2 linked regions of the Euzebya rosea genome follow. The protein of the gene in region 2 interacts with the protein of the main gene of each other region in a pairwise test. Links are inferred from orthologs where the notes say so. Each region holds a gene or a part of one and is shown on either strand. Other genes may lie near its edges. The genes, in order: CUC05_RS11325 and rsfS.

Region 1 (7,300 bases), on a different replicon or contig from region 2:
GGATGGACACCGCCGTGGCCATCGCCGAGGACCTGTGGCCCGACATCCCGGCATCCGGCGAGGACTTCGTCTTCGTCAACCTCGACCGGGCCGACGCCTGGACCCTCGCCCTCGCCGCAGCCCCGCTCGCCGCAGCCATCGACGGCCCGCAGCTCGGGGTGCGGACCAGCAGCCTGCCGGCGGAGACCGAGCAGTACCTCATCGACTCGGGCCTCACCACGCCGCCCAGCCGGGTGGTCCTCGGCGACCTGTCGTTCATCGACAACGACGTCGTGTCGTCCATCGAGGTGATCACGGGCGGCTGACCGCCCCCGGGCGGCCGGCTCGGAGCGGTGTCGCAGGGGAACCGTAGGATCGCTCGTCGATGGTCGACGAGCGATGGGGACCCCAACGGGTGCGGGACTACGCACCCGATGCCAGCTCCTTCGCGGCCGCGAAGAAGCTGGCTCGGTCGGCTGCGTGGTCGGGCCTCGGACGGCTCGACCAGCTGCTCTGGGGCCGATGCCAGGGCTCGGGCGCGACGCCGTACCGGGTGAGCGTCGACCTGTCGGGGCCTTCCGTGACGTGCACGTGCCCGTCACGGAAGCAGCCGTGCAAGCACGGGCTGTCGTTGTTGCTGGTCTGGCTGGCCGACGTCGACGGGTTCGGCAGCACCACCGACGCCCCCGAGGACGTGCTGGCCGCCGCCCGGCAACGGGCGTCCCGGGCGGTCACCGAGGACCGACGGGCACCCGTCGACCCCGAGGCCCGGGCCCGGCGCGTCGCCAAGCGGCTGGCCCTCATGGACGGCGGCATGGTGGAGCTGCGCCAGTGGTTGGATGACGTCATCGTCGACGGGCTGGCCGCCACCCGGTCCAGGCCCCACGCCTGGTGGGACCTCGTCGGTGCCCGCCTCGTCGATGCCCAGCTACCGGGCCTTGCCGACCGTGTGCGGGCGTTGCCGACGACGATCGCCGGACGGGACGACTGGGCGTCGGTCCTCCTCTCCGAGCTGGGGCGGCTCCACCTCACCGTGGCCGCATGGGAACGGCGGGGCGATCTGCCGCAGGCCGACGCTGCGGACCTCCGCACGTTCCTCGGGTGGGCACGACCGACCGCCGAGGTGCTCGACGGCGAGCGCCTGGCGGGGGAGTGGACGGTCCTCGGCATCGGCACCTCCGACACCGGCCGGGTGGTGGAGCAGCGCACGTGGCTGCACCATCCCGTCGAGGGCCACGTCATCCTCCTCGACTTCGCGGGCGGTACCGCCACCCCGCCCACACCGCAGCTGCTCGGCAGCATCCTCGAGGTCGAGATGGCGATGTACCCCGGACGGCCACCCCGGCGGGTCCGGTTCGCCGACGACCCGGTGACGGTCGGCGAAGCCGACGAGCTGCCGGTGTCGGAGGAGGGCTGGGCTGCCGCACTTCGGTCCGTCGCGGACCTGGCCGCCGATGCGCCGTGGCAGGACCGGTTCCCGTGCACGGTCGCGGGTGTCCGGCTGGTGGACGCCGACGCCGACAGCCCACGCGTCGTCGACCGGGCCGGCGGTGCGCTGCCCGCGGTCGGGCTGGACCCGTGGGCCACGCTCGCCATCACCGGCGGGCGCCCCGCGACCATGTTCGGCGAGGTGCTCCACGACGCCTTCCGACCGCTGACCGTCGCCATCGACGGACGGCTGCTCGCCGTCCCGGTCCTGCAGGACACCGCTCGCTGGCAGGACCGAACGGCATGACCGAGGACTGGCGGTGGAACGACCTGGTGGCCCATGCCACGCTCGGCACCGGTCGTCGTGGGGACCTGCCCCGGCGGACGCTCGTCGGCCTCGACCTGCCCGTCGACGGCACGGTCGAGGATCGGCTCCTGCGGACCGCAGCGGCCGCGTGGGCCGCCCGCCGGACGAGCCTGCGGCCGCAGCCGGTCGGATCCGTCGACCCGCGGTGGGCGGCCCCGACCGAGGAGTCCCTCACCGTGGCCCCCGGCCCGGCGCTCGAGCTGCTCGACGCGATCCTGTCCGGCCTGGTGGCCGGTCCCGACCGGGGGGCACTGCTGACCCGCTGGTTGGCGGAGGCGGCGAGCGCCGGCTGGCGCATCGCCAGCCACCACCTCACCGACGTGCTCGACGAGGTACCGCGCCCGGTTCCCGCCGAGGCGGTCGCCGCCGTCGGCCGGCAGGGCCGCTGGTTGGCGTCGCTGGGCCGGAGCCGCTGGGCCGACGCCCTGATCGATGTCGCCACCGCGGAGGAGCAGCTGGCGATCGGAGGACGCCAGCGCCGCGTGGCGGCCACCCGCCTCTGGTCGGCCGCCCCCGACCGCGGCCACGCGATCGTGTCGCAGCGATGGGGCCACTGGCCAGCGGCCGTGCGCACCGACGTGCTCGAGGCCGTCGATCACCTTGTCGGCCCCGACGACGAGGCGTGGCTCGAGGCGGCCCTCGGTGACGAGACGCCGCGGGTTCGCCACGCCGCCGCACGGGCCCTCGCCACCCTGCCCGGCAGCCGCCGAGCCGACCGCATGGCCGACCGCCTCCCCGGCATGCTGCGGGTCGAGCGGCGTCGGCTGCGGACCGACACGGTGGCCATCGTCGACGTCAGGCCGACGGCCGCCGACCTCACCGATGCGACGGCAGCACCCCCTCCTGTCGGGCTGACGGCCTGGTGGCATGCCCAGGTGCTGTCGGCCGCGCCCCGTCGGGCGTGGGAAGGCGTCGTCGGATCACTCGACGGGGCCGTCGCGGTCCTCGGTGACCACCCGCTGCTGCTGCTCGCGGCGGCTCGCGCGGCCGCCGACCAGCGGGACGACACCTTCGCCGATCGCCTCCGCCCGTTGCTGCTCGCGACCCACGAGGCGCCCCTGCCCCCCGGATCGGTCCTGCCGCCCGGCGGCGATCGGTGGATGGAGGGGCTACGGGACCTCCTCGCGCTCGTCGCCGGGCCGTGGCCGGCGGCGCTGACCGACGAGGTCGTCAGCTGGTGTGCGACCCACCCCCGACCGGGGACGGCGCTGGGGACCATGGCCACCCTGCTGGTCACGCGCGCCGGCCCCACGCTGGACGACCGCCTCGCCACGGCCAGGCCCTCCGGCCCCCACGCCCGGATGGTGGCGTCCGCCATCGACCGCATCCGGCTCAGCCGTTCGTTGCACCGGGCCATCGACACGATGACGTCGGACCGAACGGCGACCGCGGAACCCCACGCAACCACTCCAGACACGATCCCGACCGGAGACGCCAGATGACCGACCGCCCCACGCAGCCACCGACGGCCCAGCGTGCGCACGCCGAGGACGCCTTCGCCGACGAGCTGGCCGCCATCGCGGCAGCAGACGACCGGCCTCGTCCGCCGTCGTGGCAGCTGTCCCCGTGGGCCGTCGCCCTCTACCTGCTCGGCGGCACCCTGCCCGACGGCACCGCCATCGAACCCAAGTACATCGGCCGGCGGCGCCTGGTCGAGGTGGCCATCGCCACCCTCGCGACCGATCGCGCCCTGCTGCTCCTCGGCGTGCCCGGCACGGCCAAGACGTGGGTGTCGGAGCACCTGGCGGCGGCCATCTCGGGCCGGTCGACGCGGATCGTGCAGGGCACCGCCGGCACGCCGGAGGACGCGATCCGCTACGGCTGGAACTACGCCTCGTTGCTGGCCAAGGGACCGTCGGCGGAGGCGATGGTCCCCTCGCCGGTCATGCGGGCCATGCAGGAGGGATCCGTCTGCCGCATCGAGGAGCTCACGCGCATCCCGGCCGACGTGCAGGACGCCCTCATCACCATCCTGTCGGAGAAGTCGATGCCCATCCCCGAGCTCGACACCGAGGTCCAGGCGGCCCCCGGATTCAACGTCATCGCCACCGCGAACGACCGGGACAAGGGCGTCAACGACCTGTCCTCCGCGCTCCGTCGCCGGTTCAACACCGTCGTCCTTCCGCTTCCCGACACCGTGGAGGCGGAGGTCGACATCGTGCGAGCCCGTGTCACCTCCCTCGGTGCGTCACTGGCCCTCCCGGCCGACCTCGACGCCCTTTCGCAGATCCAGCGGGTCGTGACGATCTTCAAGGAGCTGCGGGAGGGACGGACCGTCGATGGTCGCGCGACGGTCAAGACTCCCTCCTCGACCCTGTCGACCGCAGAGGCGATCAGCGTCATGACCAACGGGCTGTCCCTCGCGGCCCACTTCGGTGACGGCCGGGTCTCGGCAGCTGACATCGCCGGCGGGATCCGCGGGGCCGTCGTCAAGGACCCTGTCCAGGACGCGATCGTGTGGACGGAGTACCTCGACACCGTGGTCCGGGACCGGGACGGCTGGGACGACCTGTACGCCGCGTGCCGGGAGCTGGGCTAGGTGCCGACCGACGACGTCGTCGTCTGCGGCGTCCGCCACCACGGGCCCGGTTCGGCACGGTCGGTCCTGACCGTGCTGGAGCAGGTCGCACCCGCGCACGTCGTCATCGAGGGCCCACCGGAGCTCGACGGCATCGTCGGGTGGGCGGGGGACGCGGACCTGGTCCCGCCGGTCGCGGCCCTGGTCTACCGGCCGGACCTGCCGTCGCGGTCGTCGTTCTACCCGATGGCCACGTTCAGCCCGGAGTGGAACGCGCTGCGCTGGGCGGTCCGCAACGACGTGGCCGTCTCCTTCGCCGACCTGCCGGCAACCCACGAGCTGGCCGACAGCTACGACCGCGACGACGAGCCCGAGACGTGGATCGACCCCATCGGACAGCTCGCCGCTGCCGCCGGGTACACCGACGCCGAGCGCTGGTGGGAGGACGCCGTGGAACACCGCCACACCGCGGCGGAGGGGTTCGCCGCCATCACCGAGGCCATCGCCGCCATGCGTGCCGGCCACACCGACGACCCGCACCTGCGACGCCGCGAGGCCGCCATGCGCCGGGTGCTGCGCCAGGTCATGGCGTCCGGGGAGGGGCCGGTCGTCGTGGTCTGCGGGGCCTACCACGCGCCGGCGCTGACCCCCGACCGGTTCCCGACCAGGACCGCCGACACCACGACGCTCAAGGGGCTCCGTCGGCAGAAGGTCGCCGTGACGTGGGTGCCGTGGACGTCGGGACGGCTGGCCGCGGGATCGGGGTACGGCGCAGGGGTCACCTCACCGGGCTGGTACGCGCACTGCTACGCCACCGACGACGACCAGCGGGTCGAACGCTGGATGGTCAAGGTCGCGCGTGCGCTGCGGGACGCCGATCTTCCGGCCCCCACCGCCTCGGCGATCGAAGCGGCGCGCCTGGCCAACAGCCTCGCGTCCCTGCGAGGCCGTCCCCACGCCGGTCTCGTGGAGTGCACCGACGCGGCGCTGGCCGTGCTCTGCGGTGGACGGTCCGAACCGCTGCAGGTGATCCACGACGAGGTCGTGGTCGGCCACGAGATGGGGAGCGTGCCCGACGGGGTCCCCCAGGTCCCGCTCGCCAGGGACCTGGACGCCGCGGCCCGGTCGGCCCGCCTGCGACGGACCGCGGAGGCGAAGACGATCGTCTGTGACCTGCGCACACCAGCTGGTGCCGCCAAGTCCATCCTGCTGCACCGCCTCCTGCTGCTCGGCATCCGCTGGGGTCGGCACGCTGACGCCGGCGGCACGACGGGAACCTTCAAGGAGGGCTGGACGCTGCAGTGGACGCCCGAGCTCGCCGTGGCCGTCATCGCCGCGTCGGTCCACGGCGGCACCGTCGAGCAGGCCGCGACCGTCCGGGCCGTCGAACGGGCACGGAACGCCGAGCACCTCGTCGACGTCGTCGACCTGCTGCACGAATGCCTGCCCGCGGACCTGCCCGAGGCGACTGGTGCCCTGGTGGAGGAGGTCGACCGCCGGGCGGCCACGACCCACGACACGTTGCACCTCATGCGCGCCACCGAACCCCTCGCCAGGGTGTGCCGCTACGGCGACGTGCGCCAGCTCGACACCAGCCGGCTGCGTGACGTGCTCGACAGCTTGGTCCGGCGGATCTGCGCCGGCCTCTCCACCGCCGTGGTCGGGCTCGACGACGACGCGGCCCTGCAGGCCCGCAGGGGCATCGACGCGGTGATCGCCGCCGTCAGGATGCTCGACCATCCCGCGCTGACCGGCATGTGGGTCGAGGCGGTCGCCAAGCTGGTGGACCGGCGCCGGGTCCACGACGGCATCGTCGGGCGCACGGTCCGCTACCTGCTGGACGGCGGGCACCTCCCGGCCGAGGACGTGGCCGCGCGGGTCTCGCGTGCCCTGTCGCCGGCCCGCCCCGCTCGCGACGCGGCCTCGTGGGTCGACGGGTTCCTCGACGGCGACGCCGCGCTCCTGCTGCTGGATCCGACCCTGCTGGGCATGCTCGACGGATGGATCAGCTCCGTCGACGTCGAGGTCTTCGACGACCTGCTGCCGTTGCTGCGCCGCACGTTCTCGCGGTACACGCCGACCGAACGCAACCACATCGGCCAGCGCGTCCGACACGGCACGACCCGTGTGGCGGAGGAACGACCGCTCGACCCCGACGTGGCACCGCGGGCGATCCGCCGAGTGCTCGAGCTCTACGGGGCCGCCACGTGACCCCCGACCACACGCCCGACCAGCCCACGCCCGACCAGCCCACGCACGACCGGGACACAGGCGACCCGGCTGCCCAGGACCGGTTGCGGCGCTGGCGGCTGGTGCTGGGGTCCGACGACGGCGCCGACGGTACCGGGGTCGACCTGGCCGGCCCCGACATCCAGCGCGACAGCGCGCTGGAGGCCCTGTACGGCAGCAACACCCGACGGCAGGGCGGCCTCGGTGGGTCCTCACCGCGGGTCGCCAGGTGGCTCGGGGACATCCGGACCTTCTTCCCCTCCACCGTGGTGCAGGTCATGCAGCGCGACGCCATGACACGGCTGGGACTCGCCGATCTGCTGGTCGAGCCGGAGATGATCGACGCCGTCCAGCCCGACCTGGACATGGTCACCACCCTGATGGGGCTGTCCGGCGCCATCCCCGACCGGTCCAAGCAGGCTGCCCGCCTGCTCGTGCGGGCGGTCACCGACGACCTGGTGGCCCGGCTGGAGTCCACCACCCGACAGGCCGTGAGCGGGGCGATCAGCCGGTCGACCCGTACCCGCCGGCCCCGGCACGGCGACATCGACTGGCCGGCGACGATCGCCGCGAACCTGGCCCACTACCAGCCCGAGTACCGCACCGTCATCCCGCATCGGCTGGTCGGCCACGCACGCCGGCGCAGCCACATCGACCGACGCATCGTGCTGTGCCTCGACCAGTCCGGCTCGATGGCCGACAGCATCGTCTACGCCTCGGTGTTCGGTGCCATCCTCGCGTCGCTGCCGGCGGTCGACGTCCGCCTGGTGGTGTTCGAC
Region 2 (7,204 bases):
GGGCCGGAGGCGATCGCCAAGCGCGCCGCCCGGCCGCTGCCCGAGGACGTCGACTTCTTCTCCATCACCGCTGACGAGCAGGCGCACATGCGCAAGGCCGTCCGTCCGCTGGCCCGCAAGCTCGCGACTCGCCTGGCGGTCAAGCGCAAGCGTGCCCGCGACGGGCAGCTCGACATCCGCAAGACGTTGCGTCGGGCGCTGGGCAGCGGGGGCGTCCCGATCGACCCGGCGTATCGGGCCAAGAAGATCCATCGGCCCGAGCTGGTGCTGATCTGCGACGTGTCGGGATCGGTGGCCGCGTTCGCCAAGTTCACGCTGATGTTCACCCATGCGCTGCAGGGGCAGTTCTCGCGGGTGCGGTCCTTCGCCTTCATCGACACCTGCGACGAGGTCACCCACCTGTTCGCCGACGGCGACTTCTCCGGGGGGATGGCGCGGATGCAGACCGAGGCGGACCTGGTGTGGCTCGACGGCCACTCCGACTACGGGCACGCCTTCGAGGTGTTCGCGCGCAGGTTCCGCTCGGCGCTGACGCCGCGCTCGACGGTCATCGTGCTGGGTGACGCCCGCAACAACTACCGCGCCGCCAACACCTGGGCGCTGAAGGAGATGAAGGAGCACTCCAAGCGGCTGTTCTGGCTGAACCCCGAACCCGCCGTGCAGTGGGACTCCGGTGACTCCGTCGCGTCGGACTACGCGCTGGTGTGCGACCGGATGGTGGAGTGCCGCAACCTCAACCAGCTGGCGTCGTTCATCGAGTCGATCGCCTGATCACCCGGCGGGGGAGGGGCGGTCAGACGCCGAAGCCCGGCCCGGCCGGGAACTGGTGGCCGAGCGCGTGCATGACCTGCTGCGCGATGGCCTGGTCGCGCGGCGCGAGGGCGACCTGGTCCCACAGGATCGCGATGCGGCGTGGGTTGGCGGGGTCGACGGCCACGGGCACCTCCGTCCCCTGCACGGCGGACAGGACCTGCGGGCCCCGCAGGCTGCGGAACACACGCACCGTCACCGGCCCCCGGGCGGGGTGCACGAGCTCCAGGTCCAAGCGGAAGACCTGGCTGGCGATCGGGCCGTACTCGCTCGTCCGGCTGACCGACCCGGTGGCCTGGACCGCGGCCAGTCGAGCCGTCGTGCGCTGGCCGGACTGCGCCAGCCCACGCGGTTCCCGCAGGCTGCCCCGCCGCCCGGCCAGCACCGTCCAGATCACGCCGATCAGCCCGAAACCCCCACCCATGGGCAACGTGACGAACGACGAGAGCGGCACGGCCTGTGACATGACGACCAAGCCGGCTCCGACGACCAGGAAGACCAGGCCGCCGATGGTGTACACGTTGATCGCGAAGCGTGGCTTGAGCACTGCGGACCCCTCACCTCGATGTGCCCGTCACGCTACGCCGGTCGTTCCTGCTCGTGAAGTGCTGGAGGGTCCGACGTCACCGATCGGTCATCGGCTCGGTTCGATGCGTGATCCACGGGGCAACTGGGAACCACCCGGACCATGAGCACCGACCACGACCTGGACCGCCGCCCCGACGGCGTCGACGACGCAACCGTGCGGGCCCTCGGCACCCTCGGCGAGGCCGTCGAGACCGTCGAACGTGCCCGAGGTCACCTCTACAGCTTCCACCAGCTCTGCGGGACCGCCGACCTGAAGATCGGCGAGGCCGTCGAGCAGCTGCGGGAGGCCGGCCACGACGAGGTCGCCGACGAGCTCGAGCGCGAGATCGTGGGTCGCAACGTCCTCGACGGTCGCTGGTCCTTCCAGGTCGTGGAGGAGTACGACGACGGCTACTGGTCGGCTGTCCGCGCCGCCCACCGAGGTGCCATGGACCACCTGGCCGGCGGGGTCCGTCACATCCACGAGGCCGAGATGAAGGCGCGCCGCATCACCTCCGGCCACCCGCAGCACCGCTCCACCCCCTGACCTCGTCGGATACCGGGCCGCCCGTCGTGACTACCCGACACGCGTGGGGTGGTGGACGCAGCCGACTCGCGTGGCCCGTGACGGGTGTGGCCAGTGTGGCTGGTGGGGGTGATGTTGAAGTCACCGCCGTGTAGTTAGACTCGGTGGTCATGGCAGCGCACCGGCCACGACGCCTCGGGATCATGGGCGGGACGTTCGACCCCATCCACCTGGGGCACCTCGTCACCGCCGATCAGGCGCGCGTGGACGTCGGCCTCGACGAGGTGGTCTTCATCCCGGCGGGTGCCCCGTGGCAGAAGGACCACGACGTCACCTCCGCCGAGCACCGCTACCTGATGACCGTGCTGGCGACCGCAGCCAACCCCCACTTCTCCGTCAGCCGGCTGGAGGTCGACCGGCAGGGCAGCACCTACACCGTCGACACCCTCCGCGACCTGCGCGACCGGCTGGAGGACACCGAGCTGTTCTTCATCACCGGCGCCGACGCCATCCTCAACATCCTCACCTGGAAGGACGCCGAGGAGGCCATGCGGCTGGCCACCTTCGTCGCCGCCACCCGGCCCGGCTACGACCTTTCCGCCCTCCGCGACCACGACCTGACCGAGCGCGTCATGCTGCTGGACGTCCCGGCGCTGGCCATCTCCTCCTCCGACGTCCGTGCCCGCTTCGCCGCCGGACGGCCGGTTCGTTACCTCATCCCGAGGGAGGTCGAGGAGTTCGCGCGCAAGCACGGCCTCTACGGCACCACGGGACGCGGCCTTGCGGCCGCCGAGGTGAGGGGTTGAGATGGAGACCCTGGAACCACCCGTGACCGACACCGACACCGAGCAGCCGACCGACGAACCCGCCCCGCGACAGCGCCGGGCGGGCGGACGCCGTTCGCGCCGCCAGGCCGGCCGGCGTCGGGCCCAGCGCGCCGCCCGTCGCGCCAAGCGGCTGCAGCGCCTCGCGTCGGTCATCGCCGCGATCGGCGTCGGCGTTGCGCTGGTCGTCATCGGCTCCGTCGTCCTCGACCGCGACCCCACCGACGACCCTCCCGCCGCTGAGGACGGGCCGAGCCCGGTCGCCGCGGTCGTCGACGGCAGCGCCGCGCTGCTGGTGCGCACCAGTCCGTGGACGCCGGGCGGCGACAGCACCGGCACTCGTGCCGTCGGCCTCTCGTTGCTGGCCAACGACGCCGACGCCGGGGCATCGGTGATCTTCCTCCCCTCCGACCTGCTGGTGGAGATCCCCGGCGTCGGGCTGGACCGCCTCGGCCTCGCCCAGCAGTACGGCGGCACCGACCTGACCGTCGCCACCGTCGAGAACGCCCTCGGCATCGAGCTGGCCGGCGGCCTGGCCATCGACGACCGGCAGCTCGGCCGCATGCTTGACCGGATGGGCGGCGCCACCGTCGACGTCGAGGCCCAGCTCGTCGAACGATCCGACGACGGCACCGGGGTCCTTGCGTTCGAGACCGGCGAGCAGCACCTTCCCGGCCCCCGCCTCGCCCAGCTGTGGTCCTTCCAGCAGCGCGGCGAGACCGAGCTGGACACCTACAGCCGCCAGCAGGCGGTCCTGGAGGCGGTCCTGCCCCTGCTCGCCGACGACGGCGTCCGCGAGGAGGTGCTGGCCGACGACCTCGGGGGCTTCGACACCGACCTGGAGCCCGCGGCGGTCTCGACCCTGCTCGGCGGGCTCGGCAACGCGATGGCCGACGGCCGGCTGACCTTCCACCTGCTGCCCGTCACCCCGCTCGGCACCGCCGACGATCAGCTGGCCACCAGCTACCAGATGCGCAGCGGCGACGTGGACGACCTGATCCTCCAGCAGCTCCCGGGCGCCATCCCCGAGGGAGGCGGTGCCGAGGCCGTCCCCATCCAGGTGCTCAACGGCGTCGGCGTGCCGGGGGTCGGCCAGCAGGTCGACGCGGCGCTGGAGGGGCTGGGCTTCCGCATCGTGCTCAGCGACAACGCCCCGGACTTCGACCACGACGTCACCCAGATCGTGATCTACGACGAGACCGCCGCGATGGTCGCGGCGGCCGAGCAGGTGCGGGCAGCCATGGGCGTCGGTACGATTCTGGTGAGTCGCCAGCCCCAGAGCGTCGTCGACCTGACCATCGTCGTCGGAGCAGACTTCACGGGTGGCGACGACCGGGTACCAAGCGGCCTCTGAGTCGTGTCGTTGCCCGTTGACACGGACACTCGACCCGACACGAAAAGCCGACTTGCCGACCTCCACCGAATCCATCCCCACCACCGGTGACGCCGACCTGGACCGCATCCGCGACCAGGTCCTGACCGCTGCCGAGGCCGCCTGCGAGAAGCTGGCCAAGGACGTGGCGATCATGCACGTCGGTCCCCTCGTCGGGATCACCGACTACTTCCTGGTCTTCTCCACCACCAACGACCGCCAGCTCGGCAGCGCCGTGGACGAGGTGGAGCACCAGCTCCGCGAGCACCACGGCCGCAAGCCGATCGGTCGTGAGGGGCAGAAGGAGTCCGGCTGGGTCGTGCTCGACTTCGGCGACTTCGTGGTGCACGCCTTCACGGCGGCGCAGCGTGACGTGTACGACCTCGAGCGGCTGTGGAGCGACGCGCCACGCGTGCCGTTCACCGATCCGGCCGTGGCAGCCGCCGACGGCTGAGGATCGGGAACCCGGTTTGGGTGAATCGGCAGATGTGCTGCTACACTGCCGAACCCGCAACGGGGCTGTAGCTCAATTGGTAGAGCGCTACTCTGGCAGAGTAGAGGTCAGGGGTTCGATTCCCCTCAGCTCCACGAACGACCCGCCGTGAACCGGCGGGTTTCGTCGTTCTCGGACCAGGTATCCGGCTGCCGTGGTCGGCTGTCGGGTACGTCGGGGAAGTGCCGTCAGCGCAGCAGGGCATCCACCGCCGGGCCGGTCACGATCGTGCCGTCGGTGGCGTAGGCGTCGTGGTTGGCGGCCACCCGGTCCAGGTCGTAGCGGTAGCTGCACATGGTGCCGAACGCCCGGTCCATCCCGCGGGGGGAGGGGTCGGCGTCGGGCAGGATGCGGTCGAGGACGGCGCCGTTGCCCAGGTGGAAGCGAGCGACCGGGTCCAGGGGCTGCCCGTCGTCGCGTCGGGCCTCGACCAGATACCTCGCGGCCTGGGCAGCGGGGTCGGGGGCCGGTCCGTCGGCCCATCGGGCGAGGCCGGTGATGGGGGACAGCGTGCAGAACGTCCGGACCTGCGGCAGGTCCGCGGCGATCGTCGCGGCCACCTGCTTGATGAGGAAGTTGCCGAGCGACACACCCCGCAGGCCCGGCTGGCAGTTGGAGATGGAGTAGAAGACCGCCATCGTCGCGTCCGGTTCCGCCAGGGCCTCGCGGTGCGTCTCGAGGACCGACGCGATGGTGGTCGGCAGCGTGTCGGTCAGGGCGACCATCACGAAGATCAGCGGTTCGTCGGGCATCGCCGGGTGGAAGAAGCCGTAGCAGCGTCGGTCCGATGGCCTCACCCGGGCACGCAGGTCCAGCCAGTCGGAGACCTCGTGCACCGCCTCGTTGGTGGCGATCCGCTCCAGCACGAAGGCCGGGGTGGTCCAGTCGATGCGTCGCAGCTCGAGGAACTCCCGGGTGAACCAGGAGCGCAGCAGGAAGCGGAGGTCCAGGTCGACGCGCTGCAGGTCGGGTTCGTCGTCGACAGCGGCGAGCAGGTCCCGGCGGAGGTCCACCAGCGCCCGCGTGGCGCCCTGTGCGAGGTGCAGCCGGCGCAGCAGCTCGCGTCGAGGTGGCTTGGTGGCCCGCAGCAACGCCTGCAGCCGTTCGGTGGTCTGCTGCTCGTCCCAGGCCGCAGCCGCCGCGGTGACCGCGGCCGGCACCGGATCCATGGGCCGTCCGAGGCCCACCAGCACCGCACGTCGGCCGGCGTCGTCCAGCCCCCGGTACCCGCGGAGGATGCGCTCGGCGACGCTGGCCTGTCCCCCTTCGCTGTCGGCGTCGAGGAGGGCCTCGCACTGGCGGAGCACGGCATCGGGTGTCGTCGGTGGCGTCACGGCCGCAACGTACCGCCCGGACCCCGCGGTCACCTTGTCGGCCAGGTGGCGGTCTGCAAGGGTGTGCCGATCATGTCGGGCCGGGTGTCGCAGGGAGGGGACGGTCGCGTGGAGGCCACGGGACGTGCCGCGGTGGTGGCGCTCCTCCTGTTGTTCGCCTGGGGCTGCACGGGTGGGGACGGCGACGTCGATCCCGTCGACACCGTCGCTGTCGATCCCGGGGTCACGGCGATCGACCCGTCCGGCGACGCCTCGGAGTCGGGGGAGGGTCCGGACGCCGTCCGCGTGCTCGACGCCACCCTGTGCGAGCGGCTGCTCGACGACGAGGACTTCCTCGACGCGCTGGGAGCGGTCCCGCAGGCCCCACCGACGGCCACCGTCGAGCAGGACGACGCCCTGGCCTTCGTGACGTGCGGCTGGACCGTCACCGACCCCATCCACACCATCGTCCTGCAGGTGGAGGTGGCACGGGACGACGTCACCCGGTCCCTCTTCGCCAGCAGTCGGGACGACCCGCTGGGGACTCCCGTGGAGGGGCTGGGACTGGCCGCCGCGGTCTCGGAGACGGGGTCGTGGAACGTCGATGTCGCCGAGGACGTGCGCTTCGGCTACTTCCCCGTCGCCGCCACCGAGGCCCCCGACGCCGACCGGGCCCTGGTCACCATTGTCGCGACGCGCCTGGCGGAGGAGCTCGAGCGGTGATCCCACCGGACGGGGACACCCGCCGATGACACACCCTCGACCTACGGTGGCGCGATGACCGACGTGATCGTGGACGAGCATCTCACCGACCTGGAGGGCCTGCACGGCGCCGAGCTGGTCGGCTGCACCATCGAGGGGGTGACGGCGGAGGGGCTGTCGCTGGCGGGTGCACGGCTGGAGTCGTGCCGGTTCGTCGACTGCCATCTGCGTCGCGCATCGTTCGTCGGCACGCGGATGGACGACACGACCTTCCTGCGCACCAACCTCGCCGGGGTCGACTGGACCGGTCTGGAATGGTCGGCGTTCCGCATCGGACCGGGCCTCCGCTTCGCCGACTGCACCCTCGACTACGCCACCTTCCACGGCGTGGCGCTCACCGACCTCGTCGTCCACGCCTGCCGGGCACGGGAGGTCGACTTCGGCAGCTGCGACCTGACCGGCGCCGACCTGCGTTTCACCGACCTCACCGATGCGCGCTTCGACGGCGCGACCCTGGTGGACGCGGACCTGACCGGCGCCGTCGGCTACGACTTCGACCTCACCGACGTCAGGCATCGCGGCTGTCGGGTGTCGCTG

The links.
Region 1: the proteins of rsfS (region 2) and CUC05_RS11325 interact in binary tests that used the Escherichia coli proteins (3 or more experiments, as listed by UniProt). The link is inferred for Euzebya rosea from one-to-one orthologs.

What each region holds. Positions count from the first base shown.
Region 1 is NZ_PGDQ01000007.1:72,067-79,366, reverse strand. What follows is about bases 2,264-5,262. They hold CUC05_RS11325 (ATP-binding protein), read left to right. Parts: upstream 2,264-3,212; coding sequence 3,213-4,313; downstream 4,314-5,262. Other genes in these bases: CUC05_RS11320 (DUF5682 family protein), read left to right, coding at 4,314-5,262; CUC05_RS11330 (DUF5691 domain-containing protein), read left to right, coding at 2,264-3,216. Outside these bases: CUC05_RS11340 (cell wall-binding repeat-containing protein), read left to right, coding at 1-305; CUC05_RS11335 (SWIM zinc finger family protein), read left to right, coding at 365-1,714; more of CUC05_RS11330, read left to right, coding at 1,711-2,263; more of CUC05_RS11320, read left to right, coding at 5,263-6,503; CUC05_RS11315 (VWA domain-containing protein), read left to right, coding at 6,500-7,300.
Region 2 is NZ_PGDQ01000005.1:16,510-23,713, forward strand. Bases 2,941-5,843 are described here. They hold rsfS (ribosome silencing factor), read left to right. Parts: upstream 2,941-4,133; coding sequence 4,134-4,553; downstream 4,554-5,843. Other genes in these bases: CUC05_RS07295 (LCP family protein), read left to right, coding at 2,941-4,081; CUC05_RS07310 (malonyl-CoA decarboxylase domain-containing protein), read right to left, coding at 4,781-5,843. Also shown: CUC05_RS07275 (vWA domain-containing protein), read left to right, coding at 1-771; CUC05_RS07280 (hypothetical protein), read right to left, coding at 794-1,357; CUC05_RS07285 (hypothetical protein), read left to right, coding at 1,499-1,924; nadD (nicotinate-nucleotide adenylyltransferase), read left to right, coding at 2,074-2,709; more of CUC05_RS07295, read left to right, coding at 2,711-2,940; more of CUC05_RS07310, read right to left, coding at 5,844-5,926; CUC05_RS25100 (hypothetical protein), read left to right, coding at 5,972-6,628; CUC05_RS07320 (pentapeptide repeat-containing protein), read left to right, coding at 6,683-7,204. UniProt on the Escherichia coli protein: Functions as a ribosomal silencing factor. Interacts with ribosomal protein uL14 (rplN), blocking formation of intersubunit bridge B8.